3 regions of the Shewanella sp. W3-18-1 genome follow, and region 3 is predicted to be linked to each of the others. Evidence: predicted binding sites of a transcription regulator. Region 3 holds the regulator's gene; each other region holds the start of a gene.
The links. Region 3 encodes sigma-54, which starts transcription at its own class of promoters, with help from an activator protein. Its sites were predicted from a motif close to GTTGGCACGNNNNTNGNNT; they were not measured.

Region 1: SPUTW3181_RS14520 (BON domain-containing protein) is a predicted target of sigma-54. The motif match lies at 2,215-2,233, and genes of this name have one in related genera.
Region 2: SPUTW3181_RS21630 (DUF1328 domain-containing protein) is a predicted target of sigma-54. The motif match lies at 2,249-2,267, and genes of this name have one in related genera.

Annotation. Positions count from the first base shown of each region.
Region 1 is NC_008750.1:3,189,658-3,194,298, forward strand. Features, by position in the region: gene SPUTW3181_RS14510 (sigma-54 interaction domain-containing protein) at 1-1,356, opposite strand, end outside; gene SPUTW3181_RS14515 (hypothetical protein) at 1,592-2,041, shown strand; gene SPUTW3181_RS14520 (BON domain-containing protein) at 2,269-2,814, shown strand; gene SPUTW3181_RS14525 (hypothetical protein) at 2,976-3,764, opposite strand; gene SPUTW3181_RS14530 (hypothetical protein) at 4,095-4,337, shown strand; gene SPUTW3181_RS14535 (fumarylacetoacetate hydrolase family protein) at 4,448-4,641, opposite strand, start outside.
Region 2 is NC_008750.1:3,184,984-3,189,624, forward strand. Features, by position in the region: gene SPUTW3181_RS14485 (beta-ketoacyl synthase N-terminal-like domain-containing protein) at 1-275, shown strand, start outside; gene pfaD (eicosapentaenoate synthase subunit PfaD) at 392-2,038, shown strand; gene SPUTW3181_RS21630 (DUF1328 domain-containing protein) at 2,350-2,526, shown strand; gene SPUTW3181_RS14500 (hypothetical protein) at 2,551-2,745, shown strand; gene SPUTW3181_RS14505 (diacylglycerol kinase family protein) at 2,897-4,579, shown strand.
Region 3 is NC_008750.1:3,935,014-3,939,654, reverse strand. Features, by position in the region: gene SPUTW3181_RS17970 (HPr family phosphocarrier protein) at 47-322, opposite strand; gene rapZ (RNase adapter RapZ) at 309-1,163, opposite strand; gene ptsN (PTS IIA-like nitrogen regulatory protein PtsN) at 1,160-1,603, opposite strand; gene hpf (ribosome hibernation promoting factor) at 1,606-1,893, opposite strand; gene SPUTW3181_RS17950 (RNA polymerase factor sigma-54) at 1,922-3,397, opposite strand; gene lptB (LPS export ABC transporter ATP-binding protein) at 3,501-4,232, opposite strand; gene lptA (lipopolysaccharide transport periplasmic protein LptA) at 4,229-4,641, opposite strand, start outside.

The sequences.
Region 1 (4,641 bases), 750 kb from region 3:
ACCTGCCTCGACTTGCTGTTCATACTTACTGAGCTTGTTATAGAGGGTTTTAACGCTAATCCCTAATTGTTCAGCAGTATCGGTTTTATTGCCATTACTGGACTCTAGTGCTTGATAAATGGCAATTTTCTCCAAATCATCTAAACGCATCCCTTGGGGAATAATCACTTCTTCCTCAGCAATTTTGGCGTTATCGATTTCCTGTTCTAGCTGCAAATGACTCGGCAAAATCTCTTGATCCGCCAGAATATAAGCCCGCTCAACGGCATGTTTTAACTCGCGTACATTGCCTGTCCAACGATTTGCAGCAATCATCCGCAGACTTTCCTCTGAGAAAACTTTGCACTGCTTTTCAGCCACATTACGATAAGCCAGAAAATGCTGCGCTAATCCGATAATATCTTCACCACGAACCCTTAATGGTGGAACTCTAATCGGGAATTGAGCCAAGCGAAAATATAAATCCTCTCGAAATAGCCCAGCCTCTATTGCCGCAAGAGGATCACGATTCGTTGCCGCCACAATGCGTACATCTGAGTGGAGTACTTTGTCTCCCCCCACTGGGCGATACTCATTATTTTCTAGCACTCTAAGTAACTTTACTTGATGCTCTATAGGCATTTCCGTTATTTCATCGAGAAATAACGTTCCACCTTCCGCCTGTTCAAAAACCCCTTTATGATCCCGATTTGCACCAGTAAACGCCCCTTTAACATGTCCAAATAACTCACTATCAACCAATTCGGGACTGAGAGCGCCGCAGTTAATCGCAATAAAAGGCTCATTCACTCTCGGGCTTGCTAAGTGGATAGTATTAGCGACTAACTCTTTACCTACACCACTCTCGCCAATAATTAATACATTACTGTCGGTGACTGATACACGACGAATGGTGCGATACAACTTATGCATAGGCGCCGACGAACCGACAAGTAAACCGTATTGGTCTAACTCGCTTAAAAAGGGGCTTGAACGGCTGGGTGAACTAGCGACTAAATGCTGGGCAAAATCAATTAAAATACTACTTATCAGTGACATATCATATGGCTTGCGAAGATGATAACCTGCATATTGCGCCATAAGCTTATCTAGGTTGGGATTGGGCTGACCATTAGAGAGAAAAATAAACTCAATCCCCGACATAGCTGCATTTTTCATTAAATCAAGATAGTCCTCGTGACTAAGACAAGGAAACTCAATAACTGCAACATCAACATGATTGGCTTCAAGCTGGGCAAGCCAAGGTAAGTCATCAATACTACGCAGTTTATTAAAATGTAAGGCACCCTCAAGTTGCACAAGTGCTTGCTCGGCACCTAAATCCTGTAGGTGATAAAAAAGTGTTGGTCGAGCCATGCTAAGTTCACTCCTGTGTATGAAGATCCACTGTATGCCAGCCGTGAAACTTTAACAACATCAATGGTAATAGTTTCCGACATACCAATCGAATAACTGAACTAACTAAAAATATCGCTCTATAAATCAGTCTTTTAATCTACCACTAAAAACGAGAACGGAATATGCATGGTAGCTGAACAAAACTGACATTATTAACTCAAGAATGCCGGACTCAGGCATAAGGAGATGGATTATGAAGTCTAATGTTGTGCAACATCAGACTGATATCAGCGCCGATATCAAGCTTAGCGAGGGGATTATTACACTCTGCCAGAGGGGAGATGAGTTCTACACTCGCGCGATCTCTCTGGTCGATGACTATAACCTGCAACGTATTCTTAGGGTGCAATCCTCTGTCTATAAACGTCTATTAATCAGACTATCCTTACCGCAAGACTATCCAAGTACAGGTAACATCACTAACCAACAAATAAATCCTTATGCTCAAGTTGAAACGCTATTAGAACAACACGTAATCTCTGTGGCCATTGCGGCTCTTATCGAGATCGAGCAACAAGTGCTAACTCAACTAAAGCGGGCAGTAAAACAAGCACATCATCCACATCTCACATGTCAACTTGCCGAAGGCACTGCTTGGTTACAAATCAGTTGCGATGCCATGCAATCCCTTCATAACCCTTAACGCCCTAGTTACTAACCGCACAGTCTTGTGCGGTTTTTCATGTCAATTGCATCGAGGGTCTCTCTGCAATAATTACATTTATTCGGTAAAAAAGACCGATTAATGGCCTCTACAACAAGCCTAAATCAAAGATAAAATCATTATATAAATATATAAATCAATAAGTTAAAAACATTGGCACGATTCACGCTATATCTATCCTTGAGTCAACAACTGAGGATATCATCATGAAAACAGCAACAGTATTAGCAACCTTACTTATCGGTTCAATCAGCTTAAATGTGGCTGCAGCTCAAGATTGGAAAAATGAAGCCAAAGATGCTTGGATTGATGGTAAAGCAGAAACGACCCTGTTACTCAATACTAACCTGAACTCCTTTGACATTATGACCGATGTAAAAGATGGTCATGTGACCTTAACCGGACAAGTAGAAAGTCGCGTCGATAAAGCCCTTGCAACGGAGCTTATCAAAAGCCTAGATGGGGTAAAAGATGTCGATAACAAGTTAACCGTAATGAGTAAAGATGATGGTACCAGCGATGTGATGAAAACCTTAACCGACTCCAAAGTCGCCACCGTTGTCAAAACCCGTTTATTATTTTCAACCGATGTTTCTGGCACCCAAATTAACGTCGATGTTGCCGATGGTGTTGTGACTCTCAAAGGGGAAGTCGCAAGCGATGCAGAGCGTCAACTCGCGCTAAAAATTGCTGAAAACACCGACGATGTTAAAAAGGTGGTTGATAAAATCAGCATAGTTAAAAAGGTTTGATAAATCAGCTCCAAAACAGCGCCTTCACAAATGATTAACATCAATCTATATGACTGAATTATCGGTCCAAAAACAAAACCCGCCTAGGCGGGTTTTGTTTTTATTGTTGGCAGCAGACCCTATTCACACTCTGCAAAAATACCCATAACGCATCGCACGCTCTAGTTAATCCCCGTTTCAGTAACTGTCAGTTCTAAGGTTTTAACGATTTCAGGATTTTCTGACATAGGTTGATTAGGTGCCCTATCTCTATAGGTAACGGCGATTTTATAAGGTGACTCAAAGGGATAAACAGGTTCAACATTATCAACCTCAATCCTATCTCCAATCAAAACACTCCCCAAATGCTTCAAACTGGAGTGTTCATAATCGAGATTAAATAATCCAAGATACCAAAACACCCCTGAACCTTGAGTTGTCACAATAAATGGCGCAACAAAGGGCATTGTTTGCGCATTCAAATCCAATTGAATAGGAGCATTACTCTGTGTGTCTGGCTCTAATGCGGGATCAAAATTAAGCGGAGTAATACGCATATAATCGAGCAATACTCGTCCCTTGACGTCACCGTCTTGATAGTCGCCAATGGCAAACTCTGTTTGCTTAACTTTAATAAAATGCGTTAATGCCACAGGTTTATGTCCTTCGGGTAAATGTACTTCAAAGGGGTTAGCAGTATTAAGCGTAAACAGTTTCAGCATCACCTCTGATGCATTGGCAACTGGTTTTATCTCACTTGGTACGACAAGATCTGTCTCATTAATGTCAACACGATTAGCTTGTGCCTTCGCATTCTCTAGAGCCATCGCATCATCAAATGGCATCACTCGGCCATCTTCCACGACCATAAACACATCATCATTCGTCATATTAAAACGATAGATGCCCGCGGCAAGTATGCCGAGTACGACGACTGTTGCGGCTATGGTTAACTTTACAAACGTACTCATTATTTCCCCCAATCACCCTTTAAATTTCATTTCAGTTTGCAGCAGTATCACCCCAATTTGTAGACAAAAGCAGTATTACAGATAGCACTGAAAAACAAACCTATGAATGAACTGAAATTGAGTTTATTTTTGTATTAGTCAGCCAAAGTTCAGCAAATATCGCAAAAATTGCGCAACCGCGGGGGAAATAAATGTCAATTTATAGATAGTCGTGACTTAGCGACTACACTCACTGACGTTATAATCACCGTCATTCACAGCCATCATCGATGGCACATTAACTCGAACAATGTGGTTTTATTTAACCTTTCGCTAAGGATTTTCGCACCAATGACGACAGCCTCGACTAGCCCTTTTACCGTATTGAACCAAACTACTGCTGCTTCATTCAATGAGCAGAAAAATCTGATTAAACGGGTATTTAAAGGTAAACCAGTCCAATGTCCAAGCTGTAAGCAAACGCTAAAAGTGGTATTACCCGAGCAGGTAAAAGCGGAACAAACTGCGGGGATCTTCTGCGCTAAAGGCTGCACTGATATCGAACTCGATATGGAAGCCGTTGCAGGACTGTAATTATCCAACATTAATCGCACAGAGATAAGTGCTGTTAAACACCTTGAGTTGTGGCGAATGACTCAAACAGGTGAGTCACTCGGCTTCGTGCAACATAATATTATCAGGCGCTAAACACTCAGCCATTGATATTCGAGCAAAGGTTCAGCCCCCGCTTGCAGGCCACGGCTCAGCGTGACGTTAAATACACTTTTAGCGGGAATACTTCCCACGCCCTTGGGTGTGCCTGTCATCACAATATCGCCCTCATCGAGACTGATAAATGCCTGTAGCTCGGACAATATGGTTTGAGGTTTGTAAATCA
Region 2 (4,641 bases), 750 kb from region 3:
AAGCCATTATCGAGCTGATGCAAACCTATGCGATTGACCAAGACCTTGGCGCGGGCTTTAACAATCCAAAATTCGGGCAGATTTTATCGGATATCAAATGGAAGTATCGCGGTCAAATTAACCCATTAAACAAGCAGATGTCACTGGATGTGCACATTACCAGCGTGACAGACGACAATGGCAAACGCATCATTATGGGCGATGCCAACTTGAGTAAAGATGGTCTGCGGATTTATGAAGTTAAAGATATCGCCATCTGTATTGAAGAAGCCTAGCGAGTTTACGCTGTTAGAAAGACGCTAATCTCGAATAACAAATAACGAATAACAAATAATTGCGCCGCCTTGGCTATCCACATCACCAAGGCGGCACAAATAACATGAGAACACCTATGACTAGCCATACTCTAGATCAATACAATAGCAATAACGAAAAACTCAGCCCTTGGCCGTGGCAAGTCAACGATGCCGCGCTGAGCTTTGATATCGACTCATTAGGCAAAAAACTCAAAGATTTAAGCCAAGCCTGTTACTTAGTCAATCACAGCGAAAAAGGCTTAGGCATAGCGCAAACGGCCGAAGTAACCACAAGCGACAGCCAAGCGCCTCTTGGCTCACACCCCGTCAGCGCCTTTGCGCCCGCCCTTGGCACCCAAAGTTTAGGCGACAGTAATTTTCGCCGCGTACACGGGGTTAAATACGCTTACTACGCCGGCGCTATGGCCAACGGTATTGCCTCGGAAGAACTGGTTATTGCGCTGGGCCAAGCGGGCATTTTGTGCTCATTTGGCGCGGCGGGGTTAATTCCATCCCGCGTTGAAGCGGCCATTACCCGCATTCAAGCGGCGCTGCCCAATGGCCCTTACGCTTTTAACTTAATTCACAGCCCAAGCGAGCCCGCATTAGAGCGCGGCAGCGTTGAGCTGTTTTTAAAACATAAAGTGCGCACAGTCGAAGCCTCGGCATTTTTAGGTTTAACGCCGCAGATCGTCTATTACCGCGCAGCGGGATTGAGCCGCGACGAACATGGCGAAATAGTCATTGGCAACAAAGTCATCGCAAAAATCAGCCGTACCGAAGTCGCGACTAAGTTTATGGAACCGGCGCCTGCCAAAATCCTCCAGCAACTAGTGAGTGACGGTCTTATCAGCCAAGACCAAATGGCGATGGCATTGCTTGTGCCGATGGCGGATGACATCACAGCCGAAGCCGACTCTGGCGGCCATACCGACAATCGTCCGTTAGTCACGCTTTTGCCGACGATTTTGGCACTCAAAGATGAAATCCAAGCTAAGTATCAATACAAGACGCCCATCCGTGTTGGTGCTGGCGGCGGCGTTGGTACACCCGATGCAGCATTAGCCACCTTCAACATGGGCGCGGCCTTTATCGTCACAGGTTCAATCAACCAAGCATGTGTGGAGGCGGGCGCGAGTGAACACACACGTAAGTTACTCGCCACCACAGAAATGGCCGATGTGACTATGGCACCTGCCGCCGATATGTTCGAAATGGGCGTGAAATTACAAGTGGTTAAGCGCGGCACTCTGTTCCCGATGCGCGCCAATAAGCTGTATGAAATCTACACCCGTTACGATTCGATTGATGCCATCCCTGCGGACGAGCGTAAAAAGCTCGAAGAGCAAGTGTTCCGCTCATCACTCGATGATATTTGGGCTGGCACAGTCGCCCACTTTAACGAGCGCGATCCTAAGCAAATCGAGCGCGCACTGGATAACCCCAAACGTAAGATGGCGCTGATTTTCCGCTGGTATTTGGGTTTATCGAGCCGCTGGTCAAACACAGGTGAAGTCGGCCGCGAAATGGATTACCAAATCTGGGCAGGCCCTGCCCTTGGCGCATTTAATGCGTGGGCCAAAGGCAGTTATTTAGATGACTATAAGGCCCGTAATGCGGTGGATTTAGCCAAACATTTAATGGTGGGCGCGGCGTATCAAGCGCGGATTAACCTGCTGTTATCCCAAGGCGCGAGCATTCCAGTTAGCCTGCAACGCTGGAAACCGCTAAATCGTTTTTAACCGATTAGCCTCAACGTAACACCTTGTATATAAAGCTGGCATGGGTAACAGTGTCAGCTTTTTTATTGATAAAAAGCACAGTTATTGAGGCTGAAACTTTTACCGAAAGTAAGGTAAAAATTGCTTAATTTGCATTTAAGTAAACTAAAAAAAATCAACTAAAGCTAAATATAAACAAACAAAATCAAAATGTTATATTTAAAAAACCACATTGGCATTAAGCTCGCATCCTATAAATAACCACTCACCATTACCTTACAAATGACACAAACGGGTCAGATGAAGGATAAAGACTGGGATAGGAGGTTAATATGTTAGGTTGGACATTAATGTTTTTGGTTGTTGCCATTATTGCTGGGCTCTTTGGTTTTACCGGTATTGCAGGAGCCGCTGCTGGTATCGCAAAAATCATTTTCTTCTTATTTATTGTGTTACTGGTGATTTCACTGTTGGTCAATGCCATCAAAGGTAGAGCCCCGCGCCCTTAATTTTTATTGGAGAGGAAAATAGATATGAAACCATTTACGCTAATGACAAGTGCAGCACTGGCATTATTACTCGCCCTAGGCCTATCTGCCTGTAGTGATAACAAAGCCGAAGATGCCGGTGAAAAGATCGATGATGCCATTACCGATGTAGGCAACGCTATCGAAGATGCCTGTGAAGAAGTCAAAGAAGGCGTTAAGGCTAAAGATACTAAGTGCTAGGCTAACAAGCTTTATCTGATTTAGGGTAGCAATAGACACATCTACTGCTACCCTTTTGGTTTACACTCAATCATTTCAACATCTTCATCTCACATTCAACCATTTCAAGTGCAACGAATTTAACCAAAAGCAACAGCATTGGAGAACTTGCATGCTAACGAAGATCCACATCAAATATTTGTACACAGCAGGTGCCATGCTATTCGCCTATTTGGCGGTGGCAGGAACTTCTCCTCTGCTTACGTTCATTTGGGCATGGACGAGCCTGTCACTGTTTTTAGTCGGCTCAGCCTATTGGTTTAATCGCGCCAGTATTTTTAGAAAACGCCAAGATGGCACTATTCCTTGGTATATTCGCTGGGGTTTTATCCCTTTTTTATTGGGTTGCCGACTCTATAACCATTGGGCGAGAAAATGTGATTCAGTGCCATCGATGCAGAGGATAGATGAACATCTGTATCTCGGTTGTCGACTCTTTCCTGCGGATCTGGAAAAGATTAAAGCCAATAAGATCACTGCCATTCTGGATGTCACCGCTGAGTTTGATGGCTTAGATTGGTCACAGTTTGAAGATCATATTGAGTATTTAAATATTCCCATCTTAGATCATAGTGTGCCGACCAGTGCCCAACTCAATCAAGCCGTTAACTGGCTGCACCGCCAAGTGCGCGCCAATAAAAAGGTACTCATCCACTGTGCTATGGGTCGTGGCCGCTCAGTGCTGGTACTCGCCGCTTATTTGGTTTGTAAAGATAAACAACAGCACTTCGTAGAAGTACTGCAACAGATAAAGCAAGTTCGCAAAACCGCAGGCTTAAACAAATGGCAATTACGCGCGCTTGAGCGCATGCTCAGTCAAGGGAAAATTAACATCCACAAAGTAGCATGGATTATCGCCAACCCAGTCTCTGGCGGCGGAAAATGGCAAGAATACAGCGAACAAATCCAAGATGAACTCAAAGCCTATTTTGACCTGACGTTAACTCTCACAACAGCAGACGAAACCGCAAATATCTTCGCTCAACAGGCCCGCAGTGCAGGCGCAGATATCGTTATCGCCTGTGGCGGAGACGGTACGGTAACCGAGGTCGCATCAGAAGTTGTGAATACCGATATCATGTTAGGGATTATTCCTTTAGGAACGACGAACGCCTTAAGTCATGCGCTATTTGGTTTAGGCAGCAAGATAATTCCTATCTCTCAGGCGCTGGATAATATTATTCAAGGACACACCCAAGCTATAGATACCGCACGTTGTAATGATGAGTTAGTGTTGTTACTTGTCGGCATTGGATTTGAGCAAAAAATGATTGAATCAGCAAACCGCGAGCGTAAAAACGCCCTAGGTCAACTGGCCTACCTCGATGGTCTATGGCAAGCGATGAGTATGGCAGAAACCTTAACTATCTCGTTAAGTTTGGACGATGCCGCGCCGATAACGATCCGTACCCACAGCTTAGTAATTGCCAATGCCGCCCCCTTTACCAGTTTGCTAGCACAAGGAAATGGCGAACCCAATATGACCGATGGATTGCTCGATATTACCTGGTTGGATGCGGACGATGACCCCAAAGGCCCCTTGCTTGGCTTAGCCGAATTAGCAATCGCTGGGTGGGTAAAAGAAGGCCATAAAGATCTAAAAGTTCAACAAGCTCGCCTAAGTAAAGTCCACCACGCCCACGCTAAAAAGGTCACCATTCGCAGTCAGCCTAAGTGTAAATATGTGATTGATGGCGAAGTGTTTGAGCCTGCGGATCTTACCATTGAGGTTCAACCCGCATCCCTTAAGGTGTTTGTTCCCTATCAAGAAATAACCGAAGAAACAACCTTGTAATCATCTGTGGCATTAATGCCTTGATGTCTTGATGCCTCAACGTCAATCACTTCTTCATCTAT
Region 3 (4,641 bases):
AGTGAGCAGTACAACGGGAATAGGTTAAGTATAACTTTGCTTAAGATCAGCAGGCTTCGTCAAATTTAGCATCGATTAATGCGCAAATAGCATCAAGCGCGGGTTCTGCATCAGGGCCCTCTGCAATTAGCTTGATGGTTTTTCCCATACCTGTTTCAAGCATCAAAAGACCAAGCACACTTGCCGCTGAGGCTTGTTTATCGCCTTGTATTAACGTTATTGTTGCATCAAACTCAGAGGCCAGTACCACCAATTTTGTGGCGGCGCGTGCGTGTAAACCGAGCTTATTACAGATGGTAATCTGACGTTCAAGCTTTGGCATGATCTAGCTCTCGATGGCGTACATTGACCTTATGTTTACCATTACTAAATCGCTTCGCTAATTGTTCTGCCACATAAACCGATCTGTGCTGTCCACCTGTGCAACCAATCGCAATGGTTAAATAACTGCGATTATTACGCTCAAGGTGTGGTAACCAGGTTTCTAGTAAGTTTTCTATCTGCCAAATGAACTTGTTTACCAGGGGCTGGCGATTCAAAAACTCAGCTACAGGTTCGTCTAGGCCTGTTAATGGACGCAATGCTAACTCCCAATGGGGGTTAGGTAAAAAGCGCACATCGAACATAAAGTCGGCTTCTGTAGGCATGCCATTTTTAAAGCCAAAGGACTCAAAGTAGATGACTAATTCTTTATCAACGCTACCAAGAAGAATTTGTCTGACTTGATCGCTTAAATCATAGATATTTAAATTTGAAGTATCTATGTAGTGATCTACCAGTTTGGACATAGGTTCGAGCAGTTTTCCTTCAAGTTTAATGGCTTCTTGTAGGGATACTCGACTTTTAGATAACGGGTGCAGGCGGCGTGTTTCACTGTAGCGTTTAAGTAACACTTTATCGCTTGAATTGAGGAAGAAGCTGGTAATCTCCGTCCCTGCTGGCAGGTTAGAAAGTTGCTGAACCAGCACTTTATCTTGCTCTGGCATATTACGAACATCGACACTAATGGCGACAAGATCGTTACTGCCTTTGAGTTGCTCAAGCAAACTGCCTATTAGTGGCAAGGGAAGATTATCGACACAATAATAGCCGAGATCTTCAAGTACCCTAAGTGCGACAGATTTGCCTGAGCCAGAGCGGCCTGACACTATGACCAGTTTCATCCAGTGATTACCTGATAGAGTTCCGTTTCATCATGCGTCTTACGCAGTTGTTTTAATATTTGTTTATCACTTAGCTTTTCTGCCATGCACGACAGCGTGCTTAGGTGCTGTTGGCATTGATCCGCCGGCACAAGCAGTGCAAACAAAATATCAACAGGTTGCTTATCGATAGCGTCGAAAGCTATCGGTTCCTCACATTTTACGAGTATTGCAATGGGTTGTGTAATATCGGTTAATCGACCATGTGGAATGGCGATACCGTTACCTATACCTGTGCTCCCCATCTTTTCGCGCGCCACAAGGCTTTCGAAGATCTCTTGAGATGAGAGGGTGGGGTACTGGGCAGCGGCTAAGTCACTGATGAGTTCCAGTACCTTTTTTTTACTGCCCGGAGTGGCGCAGGTAGTGCACTCCGGCCTCAGTATGGTACAAAGTTCCATTATTAGTGTTTTGTTAACTTCTCTTTGTGTTTAATAACCTGACGATCAAGTTTATCGATCAGGACGTCTATGGCAGCATACATGTCAGTATGCTCTGAAGTTGCAAAAACTTCACCACCGGTGAGGTTGATTCGCGCTTCGGCAATCTGTTGCATTTTCTCAACATTGAGCACAACGTGCACATTATGGATCTGTTCGAAATGGCGTTCAAGTTTTGAAAATTTTTCCTCTACATATGCCCGTAACGATTCAGTAATCTCGATATGGTGTCCAATGAGCTTTATTTGCATAGAAACGTCCTCCGATATCCATAGTAGGCTATAAACTTTTACGCTGATTGGAAGGGGGAATAAGCATTGCTTCTCGATACTTCGCAATGGTTCTGCGCGCAACATTTATTCCCTGTTCTGCCAGAAGTTGTGCCATCTTGCTGTCGCTTAATGGTTTTTTCTGGTTTTCCGCGGCAACCAGTTTTTTAATAAAGGCTCTGATTGCTGTGGATGAGCACTCACCGCCATCGTCAGTCCCGACATGGCTTGAGAAGAAGTATTTTAGTTCAAAAAGTCCCTTAGGGGTATGCATGTATTTTTGAGTTGTGACCCGTGAGATGGTCGACTCATGCATTTCAACCGCTTCGGCTATATCGTTAAGTACCATAGGTTTCATGGCTTCTTCACCGTACTCAAAGAAGCCTTGTTGGTATTGAACGATACAATTGGCCACTTTGAGTAAGGTGTCGTTACGACTTTCTAAGCTCTTGATAAACCATTTGGCTTCCTGCAGATGGCCACGAATAAATTGGCTATCTGCTTGGCTTTTTGTGCTGCGAGCCATGGCGGCATATTGCTGGTTTACATTGATTTTGGGCATGCAATCTGGGTTGAGTTCTACCACCCAACGGCCATTTTTCTTCGATACCGACACATCTGGGATCACATATTCTTCATCTATCGGTGTGATCAACAAACCTGGGCGAGGGTTCAGCGTTTGTATCAGTGCGATACCATCCCGAAGTTCATCTTCCTTCAGTTTGGTTTTACGCATTAACAGCCTAAAATCGCGAGCAGCGATCAGATCTAAATGATCTTTGATCAACATGCGGGCATTTTCGAGATGTGGTGTGTCCGGCGAAAAATGGGATAGCTGGATCAGTAAACATTCGCTGAGATCTCTTGCTGCAACACCAACAGGATCAAAGTGTTGGATACGCTTAAGTACAGCTTCGACTTCGTCCAACTCAATCTCAGGGTTTCCCATCGCTTCGAGAATATCTTCAGTGCTTTGGGTGAGATAGCCCTGATCATCAATAGCATCAATAATGGCCGTGGCAATGGCAAGATCGGTTTCAGAGAAGGGGGTGAGGTTTTTTTGCCATTCTAAATGTTCATGTAGGCCCTCGCTGGTTTCCCCCTGAAAGGGCATGTCATCTTCTCTACTGCCACCCGAACCTGAGTTGGGTGAGGCGGTAAACACTTCATCCCAAGTGGTATCCATGGGAAGTTCATCTGGCATCGATTCTTTGGTCAAGGATTCTGCGGTATCAACAGTGGAGCTATCTTGTTCGGGTGGCAGTGGGCTTGATTCGCTGAAATCTGTGTCTGATAAATTCTGGTTGCGTTCTGTAGGTGCGTCAAATTGCTCATCTTCCAGCTCAAGAAGAGGATTAGAGTCTAAGGCTTGCTGGATCTCTTGTTGTAATTCCAATGACGAGAGCTGCAACAGACGAATCGCCTGTTGTAATTGTGGCGTCATGGTTAACTGTTGGCCCAGTTTGAGCTGGAGTGACGCTTTCATGTTACCGCTGATCCCTACGTTATTATTTTTGAATGAGGCCGTTTGTTATCAGTGAGTGGAGTCTAGTCGCAATAATTTTATGCTATGGACTCCGCTGGAGTAACTATAGCCTGAATTGTTCACCTAAGTACACAGCCCTAACTTGCTGATTGTCTAAGATCTCTGCAGGAGTTCCCTCGGCAATCAGGTTTCCGTGACTCACAATATAGGCATGTTCACATACGTCTAATGTTTCTCGGACATTGTGGTCTGTGATAAGTACGCCTAAGCCACGACTCTTAAGTTGTTCGATAATTTTTTTGATATCGATAACGGAAATCGGATCAACGCCCGCAAAAGGCTCATCGAGCAGAATAAACTTGGGATTGGCCGCGAGGGCGCGGGCAATTTCAACTCGGCGACGTTCACCGCCCGATAAGGACATCCCTTGGCTATCGCGAATATGGGTAATATGGAACTCTTCGAGTAGGTGCTCCAGTTCTTCTTCGCGTTCTTCGTCTTTTAGCTCTTTACGGGTTTGTAATACCGCCATGATATTGTCGTGAACGGTCAGCTTACGGAAGATACTGGCTTCTTGTGGTAAGTAACCAATTCCTTTGCGGGCGCGAAGATGCATAGGATCTGCTGTTAAATCATCATTGTCGATAAAAATATGGCCTTTATCGCTTTTTACTAACCCAACCACCATGTAAAAGGTCGTGGTTTTACCTGCACCATTTGGGCCTAGCAAACCAACAACTTGGCCAGTTTTGACTGTCAGACTGACGTCTTTAACCACTTGGCGGTTTTTGTAGCTCTTGGCGAGGTTTTGTGCTCTTAGGGTAATTTGGGTCATTGAGAGTCCTGCTCTTTCACAGGTTTATCTGCGGGTGTTTGGGGTTTGAGATCATCCTGATAGCTTTCGGGTTGAATAATGGTTATCACGCGGTCATCACCATTCCCTGTGCTTTCTGCGATCAGTTTTTGTTGAATGATGTTGTAACGAATGAGGTTACCTGTCACTTGACTACCCGCTTGATCGAGGGAGGCCGAACCTGTGAGTGTTAATGTTCTTGTTGCCATTTCATAGCGAATTTCTTTAGCACTAGCAGATGCAGGGCGACCGTCATCTAAGATTTGGGTGTAAGTCGCGGGGTTGCCTGTTGCCACTAAGATTTTACTGGTTTCACCATCGGCAGAAAATGCGCGCAGCTCTTGTGCATTGATTTTAATCGAACCTTGGGTGACTTCTACTGGGCCAAAGA